2 linked regions of the Panacibacter microcysteis genome follow. The protein of the gene in region 1 interacts with the protein of each later gene in a pairwise test. Links are inferred from orthologs where the notes say so. Each region holds a gene or a part of one and is shown on either strand. Other genes may lie near its edges. The genes, in order: I5907_RS08100 and ftsA.

Evidence for each region.
Region 2: the proteins of I5907_RS08100 (region 1) and ftsA interact in binary tests that used the Escherichia coli proteins (3 or more experiments, as listed by UniProt). The link is inferred for Panacibacter microcysteis from one-to-one orthologs.

What each region holds. Positions count from the first base shown.
Region 1 is NZ_JADWYR010000001.1:2,011,427-2,014,745, forward strand. What follows is about bases 1-2,908. They hold I5907_RS08100 (rod shape-determining protein), read left to right. Parts: upstream 1-895; coding sequence 896-1,921; downstream 1,922-2,908. Other genes in these bases: gcvT (glycine cleavage system aminomethyltransferase GcvT), read right to left, coding at 1-394; mreC (rod shape-determining protein MreC), read left to right, coding at 1,995-2,846; I5907_RS08110 (rod shape-determining protein MreD), read left to right, coding at 2,846-2,908. Also shown: more of I5907_RS08110, read left to right, coding at 2,909-3,319. UniProt on the Escherichia coli protein: Forms membrane-associated dynamic filaments that are essential for cell shape determination. Acts by regulating cell wall synthesis and cell elongation, and thus cell shape.
Region 2 is NZ_JADWYR010000001.1:2,317,484-2,326,387, reverse strand. Bases 3,021-5,958 are described here. They hold ftsA (cell division protein FtsA), read right to left. Parts: upstream 5,230-5,958; coding sequence 3,811-5,229; downstream 3,021-3,810. Other genes in these bases: I5907_RS09370 (cell division protein FtsQ/DivIB), read right to left, coding at 5,481-5,958; ftsZ (cell division protein FtsZ), read right to left, coding at 3,021-3,652. Also shown: I5907_RS09390 (ABC transporter permease), read left to right, coding at 1-373; I5907_RS09385 (TIGR01777 family oxidoreductase), read right to left, coding at 387-1,394; more of ftsZ, read right to left, coding at 1,733-3,020; more of I5907_RS09370, read right to left, coding at 5,959-6,497; murC (UDP-N-acetylmuramate--L-alanine ligase), read right to left, coding at 6,537-7,895; murG (undecaprenyldiphospho-muramoylpentapeptide beta-N-acetylglucosaminyltransferase), read right to left, coding at 7,922-8,904. UniProt on the Escherichia coli protein: Essential cell division protein that assists in the assembly of the Z ring. May serve as the principal membrane anchor for the Z ring.

The sequences.
Region 1 (3,319 bases):
CGTTTGCGGTATTGTGAGCGCTAATCCAATCCCAGTCTTTTTCGATGTTGGAAGCGTTTACAACAAGCATGTAGGTCTTGTTTTCCTCGATGCAGTAAACAATCAGATCATCTACAATACCACCGGTGTTATTGGTAAGTGCCGAATACTGTGCCTTTCCGTTTGTAAGTTTGGATGCATCGTTGGTGGTTACTCGTTGTATAAGGTCTGATGCATTAGGCCCTTTTAAAATAAATTCTCCCATATGGCTTACGTCGAATACCCCGGCATTGTTGCGTACTGCTGCATGCTCATCATTAATGCCGGTATAACTGATGGGCATGTTGTAACCTGCAAATTCAGCCATTTTTGCGCCCAGTGCTATATGCTTTTTTGTAAACGGAGTATTCTTCATTGCAATCATTTTTGTGTGCGGCAAAAATAGCAGAGTTGCTGTGCAGGAAAAAATTATGTTCAGCAGCATCCATTATGTGCCACGCTGCTGCCGGAACAGGAGCCTGTATTGCTTTAATGAACATGGCCGGAGCATGCTGCATATTGTTCCAAACCCTGAAGTGAGTGACACAACTGCCGATGCCACCTGCATTGTAGCCGGCTACCAAAATACGCGCCGCAAAATCAGGCACTGTGTTTGCTAATGGAATGCGATTTTTTCATAGTATCCAATAAATTGATATGTGTTTCGTTTTAGAATTTTTGACGATGCATTTATGATAAGAAATAGGGGATTCAATGGGATTGTCCAAATATACTTCTTACCCTTTTTAAACAATACTTGTTAATTGAAGCATAAGGCTGGAAAAATCTGCATTTTGCACTTTGTTAATTCCGGTTAATTACAGCAATTTTGCAGGCATTCAAACATTTTACTAAAAAATCTGAACCTAACATATAAATGGGACTTTTTAATTTGTTCACGCAGGAGATTGCCATGGATTTGGGTACCGCCAATACCCTGATAATTCATAATGAAGAGATTGTTGTAAATGAACCGTCGATTGTTGCCCTTAATCGTAATAACCTGAAAGAGGTTTTAGCGGTTGGTAAGCGTGCATTGATGATGCATGAAAAAACGCATGAAAGCATACGTACCGTTCGCCCTTTGAAAGATGGAGTAATTGCTGATTTTAACGCTGCAGAATTGATGATACGGGAAATGATCAAAATGATCTATCCCAAAAAACCTTTGTTTCCGCCAAGCTGGAGAATGATGATCTGTATTCCTTCTTCTATAACAGAAGTAGAAAAACGGGCAGTAAGAGACAGTGCAGAACAGGCAGGTGCAAAAGAAGTATACCTTATTCACGAACCAATGGCAGCCGCACTTGGTATTGGTATAGATGTAGAAGAGCCGGTAGGTAACATGATCATCGATATTGGTGGTGGTACCACAGGTATTACTGTAATTGCGCTGGCAGGTATTGTATGCGATCAGTCTATACGTATTGCCGGAGATGAATTTACCGCAGATATTATGGAAGCGCTGCGCCGCTACCACAGCTTACTGATTGGTGAGCGTACAGCAGAACAGATAAAAATACAGATTGGCGCCGCCATGAAAGACCTGGAAAATCCGCCGGATGATATTCCTGTAAACGGCCGCGACCTAGTAACCGGTATTCCGAAACAGATCATGGTAAGCTTCCAGGAAATTGCGGAAGCATTGGATAAATCGATCTTTAAAATAGAAGAAGCAATTCTTAAAGCACTCGAAACCACGCCGCCCGAACTTGCTGCAGATATTTACCGCCGTGGTTTATACCTAACCGGTGGCGGTGCATTATTGCGCGGGCTGGATAAACGCCTTAGTCAAAAAATAAAACTGCCTGTACATATTGCAGACGACCCGCTGAAGAGCGTTGTGCGTGGTACCGGTCTTGCACTTAAAAATTATCAGCGCTACCCGTTTGTAATGCGTTAAAAGAGTTTTCTGCAGGTTGCCGGGCCCTGGTTACCGGTAACCTGAAACCTGTAAACCGGGATCATGTACTACCGTGCGTAACATCTTTCTTTTCATAAGACGTTTCTTTAACCTCATCCTGTTCCTGGTATTGCAGGGGGCAGGTGTTTATATTCTTACCAATTACAACAAAACACACCAGGCCGTGCTGGGGGCTGTAGCCAACGAGGTTACAGGTTCGGTAAGTAAAAAGTACAACGATGTGGAGTACTACTTCCATTTAAAAGCCACCAACGACTCCCTGGTAAAGGAAAATGCAAGACTGCATAACCTGCAGGCGTCCAGTTTTGAAAGTGCCGATACAACAAATGTTGTAAAAATTGACTCTCTGCTGAAAGATACTATGGGCGCCAGGAAGTTTCTTTTTATGGAAGCAAAAGTGGTGAACAGCTCTGTAACACAGGAGAACAACTACATCACGATACACCGTGGGGCAAAGCAGGGCATACAGCCAGATATGGCGGTAATTGGCCCCGATGGTATTGTTGGCAAGGTAATAATGGTAAGTGATAATTACAGCCGTATCATGAGCCTGCTAAACAGGAAAAGCAAAGTAAACGCCATGTTGAAAAATGGCTTCTATACCGGCGATCTTGAGTGGAATGGTGCAGATCCTTCTTACCTCATGCTGAACAATATTTCTAAAAGTGCCAAGGCACAGAAAGGCGATACCGTTCTTACTAGCAATGTGTCCCAGTCACTCAGTTTTCCACCGGGCTTAATGGTAGGCACGGTAGCCGAAGTTATTGCAGACAAGGGCAGCAGCTTCCTGAAATTAAGGGTAAAGGCCGCTACTAATTTTTACAGCCTGCAGTATGTATATGTAACAAGCAATCTTCAGTTGCAGGAGCAAAAAACACTCGAAGCAAAAACACCCAAAGATTAATGAGCAGCCTGCTTAAAAATATTATCCGTTTCATTTTATTCATACTGGTACAGGCTTTTGTGCTGGATAAAGTACCGCCGCTGCATCAGTATGTAAAGCCCATTTTTTATTTTCTGTTTGTATTGTGGCTGCCATTCAGCATTAACCGAAGTGTGCAAATGATCATTGCATTTGTGTTTGGTTTGTGCATGGATTATTTTACAGGCACACCCGGCCTCCATGCCATACCCTGCGTGCTTATTGCCTACCTGCGGCCTTTCTTTTTAAACGTCTTAATATCCCAGGAGAAGAAGGAAGTCAGTTATGCAGAGCCAAGTATTACCAGCCTTGGCTGGGCGCCGTACAGCGTTTATATTGTGGTACTTACTTTCCTGCATCATGCATGCCTGGTATTGATCGAATGGCTGCAGTTTGGAGATTTCATTTTCTTCATCGGCAAGGTAGCCGCATCTACCGCGCTAAGCATATTGCTC
Region 2 (8,904 bases), 310 kb from region 1 along the record:
CGATGGTTTGGACTTTGAGAACATCCAATACCTGTTTTATTTTTTCCTGAATGCACTAAGTTATTGCTGGCTGGCCGTATTGATTGCGCTGCTTTTTAAACGCAGCGGAATCTCGCTCGGTGTATTTTTCCTGTATACCATCATTCTCGAAAACGTATTGGTACGTGTACTGAATTATTATTTTGGAGACATTGGCAGTTACCTGCCCATACAAAGCAGTGACGAACTGTTACCACTACCCATACTGGAAAAGTTGCAGGAAGAACTGGTAAATACAAGTGTGAATGTGCCGCTGCAACTGGCATTGGTTGTGGCTTACCTTGTTGCATACTTTTTCATCAGCAAAAAAAGATTTGAAACGGCCGATTTGTAACTGCTGACCAACACTATTTACTGAGCAGTTCATTCAACGCAGCATCCAGCGAGGGGTATAGAAATTTAAATCCTTCCTGGCGAATTTTATCAGCATTTACGGTACAGCTTTTTAATACTTCTATGCTCATTTCACCCAGCATTAACCTTAGTACAAAAGATGGTACATGTACAGGTATAAATGCTTTGCCTTTTTCCGCTTTTGCCAGTTGCAGCGTAAATTCTTTGTTGGTAACCGGCTTTGGTGCAACAGCGTTGAACGAACCGTTCATTTCATGCTGCAGTGCGTATAAATACATGCGGCACATGTCTTCAATATGTATCCAGCTTATAACCTGTTTACCACTGCCGAGAACAGCAGCCACACCAAACCTGAGCGGGTTTTTAAATTCTTTGAATGCACCGCCTTCATTGCTCAGCACAATGCCTGTTCTCAGGTAAACCGTTCTAATACCTTTATTGCTTAATTGCTGCGTGCTTGCTTCCCATTGCAAACAGGTACTGCCAAGAAAGTCGTTGTGTGCCTGCGCATCTTCTTTGAATCCATCTTTTATAGATGCGGCGTTATCGGGGCCGTACCAGCCAATGGCCGATGCACTGATAAGCGCTTTTACATGGTGTTTGTTTTCAGTCAATGCCTTTACCAGCAATGCGCCGCTTTTGGTTCTGCTTTCGAGTATTTCTTTCTTCCGCTTTGTTGTCCAGCGTTTTTCTGCAACATTTGCGCCTGCCAGGTGAATAATATAATCGGCTTCTGCAATGGCATTTGTATCGATAGACTGCTTTTCAATATCCCAGTGCGCAAAGGACACAAGTGGATTATCCGATGGTTTTACTTCGCGTGTAAGGATGATCACTTTATACCCTTGCTGTGTAAGCATCGTTGTAAATGCCTTACCAATCATACCTGTTCCACCTGTTATTATTACTGTCTGCATGTCGTTGATTATACTGTTTAAAACAAAGAAAAATTGTATGGCACCGGCAGTATTGCTACTATCATCGCCTGTTGTGTCACTCACTTGTACGGCAACAAATATTTCAGCAGGGTGTAACCCGCTATGTTATTGCCGGCAGGTGTAATACGTAGAACATAACAGTGTAAAGGTATTTATGTTCGGGCTTTTATGTGTAATGCAACAATGCACTGCTTAGTGGGGAATATTGTGCCCGGAAACAACGGGGCAAACAAGGCTGTGCGCTGCAACACCATGGAATGCCGCGTAAAGAACCAGCCGTACAAGTGAGTGACACAACGATGCCCAATAGCAGTACTGCAGCCTGCTGCAAAAAAAAATCCCCCCGGCACAAAAGCCAGGGGAATAACAACTAAAAACACGATAGAGTCTTAAATGCTTCTTTAGTCTGGTTTTTTCCCGTCCAGAAAGGTATTGATCGTTGAGATCTGTGTTTCATCATTATCGTCTTTCTTTACGGTGTACTTGCTGTAAAACTGCTCCACAGAAGTAAGCGTATTGCCGAACAACTCCATGTTCCTGCGCACATAGGCAGGTACATTATCGTACTCGTTGTTGGCTTCTGCACTATTCATATTAAAGGAAAGATTGCGTAATTTGCTGATGCGTTCTGCAGCCCTGCGTTTTTGTTCTTCTTCTTCACTTAAAGAATCGGTAAGATCGGCTTCAGAGATAAATTTGGCCTGCGGCTGTGCAGATTCTTCCTTTACAACAAACTGAAAATTTGTTTCTTCTTCCGTTTCTTCCCTGAACAGCATTTTTGGTTCCGGCTCCGGCTTTGCAACAGGCTGTGGCTTTATTTCCATTTTAGGCTCAGGCGCTCTTTCTACTACTGGTGGCGGTGTATAAGCCTGCACCGGTGGCTGCTGCTCACTGGCATAAATATTCTGCGGCCTGGAAAGGAAAGGGCTAGCCGTTACAGCAGGTTTTACCGGCTCCTGTTTTTCTTCTGCCTTTTCTGTGTACTGCATAAACGGCATTTCAGGCGCGGCTTTTACCTCTTGTTGTATTTCCTGTACAGGCGGTGCCACAACCGGCTCAGGCATTTCTGCAGCCAGTTCGAAAACCAACGTTTCATGGTTGTCTTCCACCACCGGCTCTTCCACTACTGGTGGCGGCGCAGGTGCAAAAGGCATAATAACAGAAACCGGCTTTGGTTGCTCTTCTGTAAGTTGCGGTGCATATACATCTTCTTTCTTTTCTTCCACAACAGGTTTTACAGGTTGTACGGCCGCCTTTTTTGCTTCATTTTCCATATTGAGCGTAAGCACTACTTTTTCCGGTGCTGCTTCCACTTTCTGTACTTCTTTTGCCTGTGCTTTTTTATTGAACGGGTCTTTGTATTCAAAACCTGTAGCAATAATGGTAATGCCAATTTTATCGCCAAGTGTGTTGTCGTATCCTGTACCAATGATCAGGTCTGCATCATCGCCGCTTTGTATGCGCAGGAAGTTATTGATTACTTCAAACTCATCCATCGTGCACTCATGCTCGCCGGATGCACTGTTGATATTAACAAGAATCCACTTGGCCCCGCGGATGTCGTTGTCGTTTAGCAATGGAGAGCTTAATGCCTCCTCTATTGCTTTTTGTGCACGGTCTTCACCATCTGCCGTGGCACTGCCCAGGATAGCCACACCGCCGTTTTTCATTACCGTACAAACGTCTGCAAAGTCAACAATGATTGTTCCTTTACTGTTGATAATATCTGTGATACATTTTGCTGCTGTGGCCAACACATTATCGGCCTTGCCAAATGCGTCGGTCATTTTGAGATTGCCATATTGCATACGCAGTTTATCATTGCTTATTACAAGCAACGTATCTACATAGGGCTGCATCTGGCGAATACCTTCTTCTGCCTGTTTTAAACGGCGTGGGCCTTCGAACCCGAAAGGTGTGGTTACAATGCCTACGGTCAATATGCCGAGATCGCGACATATTTTAGACATGATAGGCGCACCACCGGTACCGGTACCGCCGCCCATGCCAGCAGTGATAAACGCCATTTTTGTATTTACTTCCAGTATACGGCGGATTTCTTCGAGCGATTCTTCTGTTGCCTGCTTACCCACTTCCGGGTTAGCGCCGGCGCCAAGGCCCTGTGTAAGGTGTGGCCCAAGCTGAATCTTATTTGGCACACGACTTTGTTCTAACGCCTTGGCATCTGTATTACATATTATAAAATCTACGCCTTCAATGTCCTGTGCGAACATGTAATTTACCGCATTGCTACCGCCACCACCTACACCAAGAACCTTGATGATAGATGACTTTTGCTTCGGCAGATCAAAATGTATCATGTTTTTGAATTTATGTGTTTGGGTAAGTAAGTAAATGTTATGCGTTGTAAGTAATAATTTGTAAGTAGTAGCTTATAAGTGTTGCCAGGCGTTGTGTTTTTGCTAATGCTTATAACTTATCACCTGTTACTTATCATTTACCAACTATTACTTATAACTTATTTTATTTCCATATCGCCTTCTTCTTTAAAAAGATCGATGATGCTGTCTTTGAATTTATCCCAGAAATTATTCAGTCCTTTTCTCTTTTTTGTATCAACCATATCGGTTACTGCAACCGGTGTTTCAACCGCAACGCCTGCCGTAGTTTTCAACAACTCAGGAACATGCACCTTTTTAAAGCGACCATCAAACTCTTTGCGTTTGTTTTCATAATCGCTGTAGCCTTTCAGTATAAGGCCAATACATGTAGAATACATTGGCTTTCTTAATTCATCTATATGGTTTGGTGCCAGGTGCTCTGTGGGCAAACCAATTCTTGCACTTAAACCGGTGATGTACTCAGTAAGCTGCAATAGATGATTAAGCTGGGAACCACCACCGGTAAGGATGATACCACCATTCAAAGCACGGTTATCCATACCTACCTGCTTAAGGTGATACGTAACAAAATCCAGTATTTCTCCCATTCTTGCCTGGATGATGTTTGCAAGATTTTTTACACTGATCTCTTTTGCAGGCATGCCTTTCAGACCAGGTATCGTAATATAGGCATTGGCTTTTGCCTCGCTTGCCACAGCAGAACCAAACTGTACTTTCATTGCTTCTGCCTGGCTCTTTAAAACCCCCAGCCCCATGCGTATGTCGTTGGTGATATTTTCACCGCCAAATGGTATAACAGCCGTGTGTCTTAATGTGCCTTCGTAAAACACTGCAAGATCACTTGTACCACCGCCGATATCAAGTATGGCAACACCCGCTTCCATGTCTATCTCGCCCATTACGGCACTTGATGATGCGAGTGGCTGCAACACAAGGTCTTTTGTTCTCAGCCCGCTTCTTTCCACTGCACGATTGATATTGCGTATAGCATTTCTATCGCCTGTAATGATGTGGAAGTTTGCACCAACTTTCACGCCATTGTAGCCAACAGGATCTTTAATGTTTTGAAAATTATCCACATGGTAATCCTGGGCAATTACATCAATGATCTGATCGCCTGCAGGAATGAAGGTCTTGCGTTGATTTTCTATCAACTGGTCTATTTCATTTTGCCTGATCTCTACTTCGGGATCCTGCCTTACGATGTCTCCGCGGGTTTGTAAACTTTTGATATGATGACCTGCCACACCAACATATACTTCGTTGATCTCGAGGTCTGGATTACTTTCTGCGCAGTTAAGCAATGCAAGCTGAATTGCTTTTATCGTCTGATCGATATTCAATACCTGGCCATGTTGCACGCCATTGCTGTTTGCACGTCCAAAGCCGAGGATCTCCAGCTTGCCGAATTCATTTTTTCTTCCGGCAATAGCAGCAATCTTAGTGGTACCGATATCGAGCCCAACGATGATAGGTGCCTCTGAACTATCGTGTTCGTTCTTTGGTAGAGTCACCGAAACATTTGTGCCGTTCATATTATGTGTTTTAGTTGTTTTTATAAAAAGGCAACGAGACTATTAACGCAGTGAGGCAAAGAGTAATGTTTTGTACTACCTGCTTTTTGCGTTGTGATTAATTACTCATTATCTGTCATTCATTTTTCGTTGTGCTTCGCATTGCTCCGTTAACATTCTTCAGTAAAAGAGTGCGACGCAACAATGCCCAATGCATGTACTGAAGCTGATAACAAAAAAACTGCCTTTGCCCTGTAACAAGTGATTTTACACTAGTGCTTCTTCAATACTGCCTTTGGCTGTTTCTTTTGTGTTGCAGCCTTTACTGTCTTTTTTGCCGGCGGTGCTTGCTGCACAGTTTTTTTACCTGTAGCAACCGGTTTATCATTTTGTTGCTGCACCGAATCTTTTATAACAGCAGGCTTTGGCATTGGCGCAGCATACATTGTATCGCTCATGGCAGCCTGCATTTGCTTAATGGTATTGGCAAACTGCTTTACAGCTTCGGCTGTATCCATATACACTTTACTGCTGCCACGCTTTACCGCCACTACCTGGTCTCTATACTGAACATCTATCGTTTCATATTTTTCAAACCCGGCTTTTGCCCAAACCTGCCGGTAAAAGCTTTTCAGCTTTTCAAATTTTTGTTCCAGGTCTTCTGCATTGCCAATCTTTATAAGCTGATCGCCAAGCACAGGTGTTATTTCGAATGTTTTTTGTGGCGTAATATCTACCTGTGCTACCTGCGCCATAAAAAAACTGTCCTGCTGTATATATTGCGCAATGTGTTTAATATCTTCCATCAACAGGCTGTCTGGCTTTGAGAGTTTTTGTTTGTCTGACGGGAAAGAAGTAAACATGGGTACACGCGCCGACAACTCGTTGCTTAACGGTAACCGCTTGCTGCTGCTGTCAATATAAAAAGAAGTGCCGGCCAGTGTAAAAATGCGGGCAAGCGGCTCACGCTCTTCTATATCCACATGCAATACCTGCTTATTATCAAAGAACAATTCTGCTTTTTTTATCCAGGCATTTTTTTCAAGTGCCAGCTCAATATGGCTTAATGCAACCTCGCTTATTTCCTTTCCTTTGACGGCGCCGTTGGCCAAAAGAATTTTTGTTACATCTTTATCATTTACAAAAACATGATCGTATGCTCCTTCAATGTTGATCTTTACCGCACTGCATGTTTTCCTTTCTTTTGTTTGCATGGCAGCTACCAGCAGGGTGCATGTGCCTGCACCCAGCAAAACCCATAATGATATTTGTAACCGCTTCTTCCACATAGCTCATGAACCCTGAATTATAAAAAGCTTTTACACCAATTACTTTTCTAAAATTTGTTTTACAGGTTGCAACAAAGTATCTATATCTCCGGCACCGCACATTACTAACAGTTCCGGTTTATGCATCTTCACCCAATCGAGCATTACATCTTTGGTAAGCACCTGCTTTTGCGGCAACTGCATATTATCCAGTATGAGCTCACTTTCAACGCCTGGCATTGGCAACTCCCGGGCCGGGTAGATGGGTAGAAGAATTACCTCATCTGCCATATCGAGACTTTGCGAGAATTCTTTTGCCAGGTCATTCGTTCTGCTGTATAAATGTGGCTGAAATATGACCGTACATTTTTTATCGACGAACAAACTTCTAACGCCGCTGATCAATGCTTTCAACTCTTCCGGGTGATGGGCATAATCGTCTATGATTATGTGTGCATCGTTTTTAAGAATGTACTCGAATCTTCTTTTTACACCTTTAAAATTTTCAATTGCACGCTTTATTTTTTCGTCATCAATGTTCAGATATTTTGCCACTGTTATTGCAGCAAGGCTGTTTTCGATATTGTGCAAACCGCCCATGTGCAGCACCACGCCTTTCATTTTCCAGTCTTTGCCATTTATATCGAAGTGGTAACTGCCATTGATAACATCTATGTTGGTTGCATATACATCGGCTTTAGGATTATCAAAACTGTATGTATAATGATGGGCTGCCTTTAAATCGTTGTGCCTGCTGAGGCCATATTTACTGATAAGGCAACCACCTGCTTTTACTCTTCCTGCAAACTGCACAAATGCATCTTCCACTGCCTGCGGCGTACCATAGATATCGAGGTGATCAGGATCCATTGCAGTTACCACGGCTATATCTGGTACCAGCTTCAGGAAAGAACGGTCATACTCATCTGCCTCTACCACGCAAACATTTCGTTCACTACTCCAGAAATTGGTTTGGTAGTTGGCAGCTATGCCACCGAGGAATGCATTGCAACCATAACCAGTGTCTCTTAAAATATGCGCGGTCATTGTGGTGATGGTAGTTTTACCATGTGTACCGCCTACGCATACATTGAATGATGCTTCGGTAATCCACTGCAAAACATCACTACGTTTTACCACGGTATAATCATTCTCCCTGTAATAGGTGAGTTCTGTATGGTCTGCCGGTATTGCCGGTGTATAAACCACCACGTCCACATCCTTTGGTGCAAGTGCCACATTATCTTCATAATGAATGTTAATGCCTGCATCTTCCAGTGCTTCGGTTAAGGCCGTGCGTGTTTTATCATAGCCGCTTACACGTTTACCCAACGATAAAAAATAACGGGCCAGTGCACTCATACCAATGCCACCGATACCGATAAAATAAACGCGCTCTATGTTGTTAATTCCTGTCATTATATTTAACTGACCCGTTAATATTGTTAAATGAGTGCCAGAATTTCCCTGGCAATTACATCATCTGCATTTGTTACTGCATACCTGGCAATGTTTGTTTTCAATTTTTGCTGCAATGTTTCATCGCCTGCCAGTCTTGTAATGGCACCAAACAATTTTGCACTTACCTCGCTGTCTTTCACCATCAGGGCTGCATCTCTGTCTACCAGGTATTTTGCATTTACTGTTTGATGATCTTCGGCCGCCAGTGGGTAAGGAACAAATACCACCGGCTTTTTTGCTACACATAATTCAGCAACACTCATAGCGCCGGCCCGTGATATAACCACATCTGCAGCAGCATATGCTTTGTCCATATCCTGTATAAAATCGTTTACCCATACAGCTTTTACCGGTCTGCCACGTTCAATATATTGCGCGGCGGTTGTTTTACCTGTTTGCCATATCAATTGCAGGTTCAACGATCCCAGTTCTGTTACATGTCTCGCCATTATTTCATTAATGCTTTTCGCGCCGAGGCTGCCCCCAACCGCAAGAATGGTCTTTTTATGCGGGTCGAGATTGAAATAGGCCAGTGCCGCTTCTTTTGTTACTGTTGAATGCACAATCGGCTTACGCACAGGGTTGCCGGTAATCCTTATCTTATCTGCCGGAAAAAACTGCTCCATGCCTTCAGTGGCAACAAATATTTTCGTGGCACGTTTGCCCAGCATAATGTTTGACTTACCAGCAAACGAGTTGCTTTCATGTATAAAAGTTGGTATGCCTTTATGCTGTGCGTGCTTCAATACAGGAAAGCTTGAATAACCACCAACACCGATTGCTGCATGCGGCTTAAACTGCCGCACAATACTTCTTACCTGCGCAAAACTTTTAATAAGTTTAAACGGCAGCGATAAATTTTTAAACAAAGAACTTCTGTCAAACCCTGCTATATCTATTCCTTTTATGTTATAGCCTGCCTGTGGCACTTTCTCCATTTCCATCTTGCCTTTAGCACCCACAAACA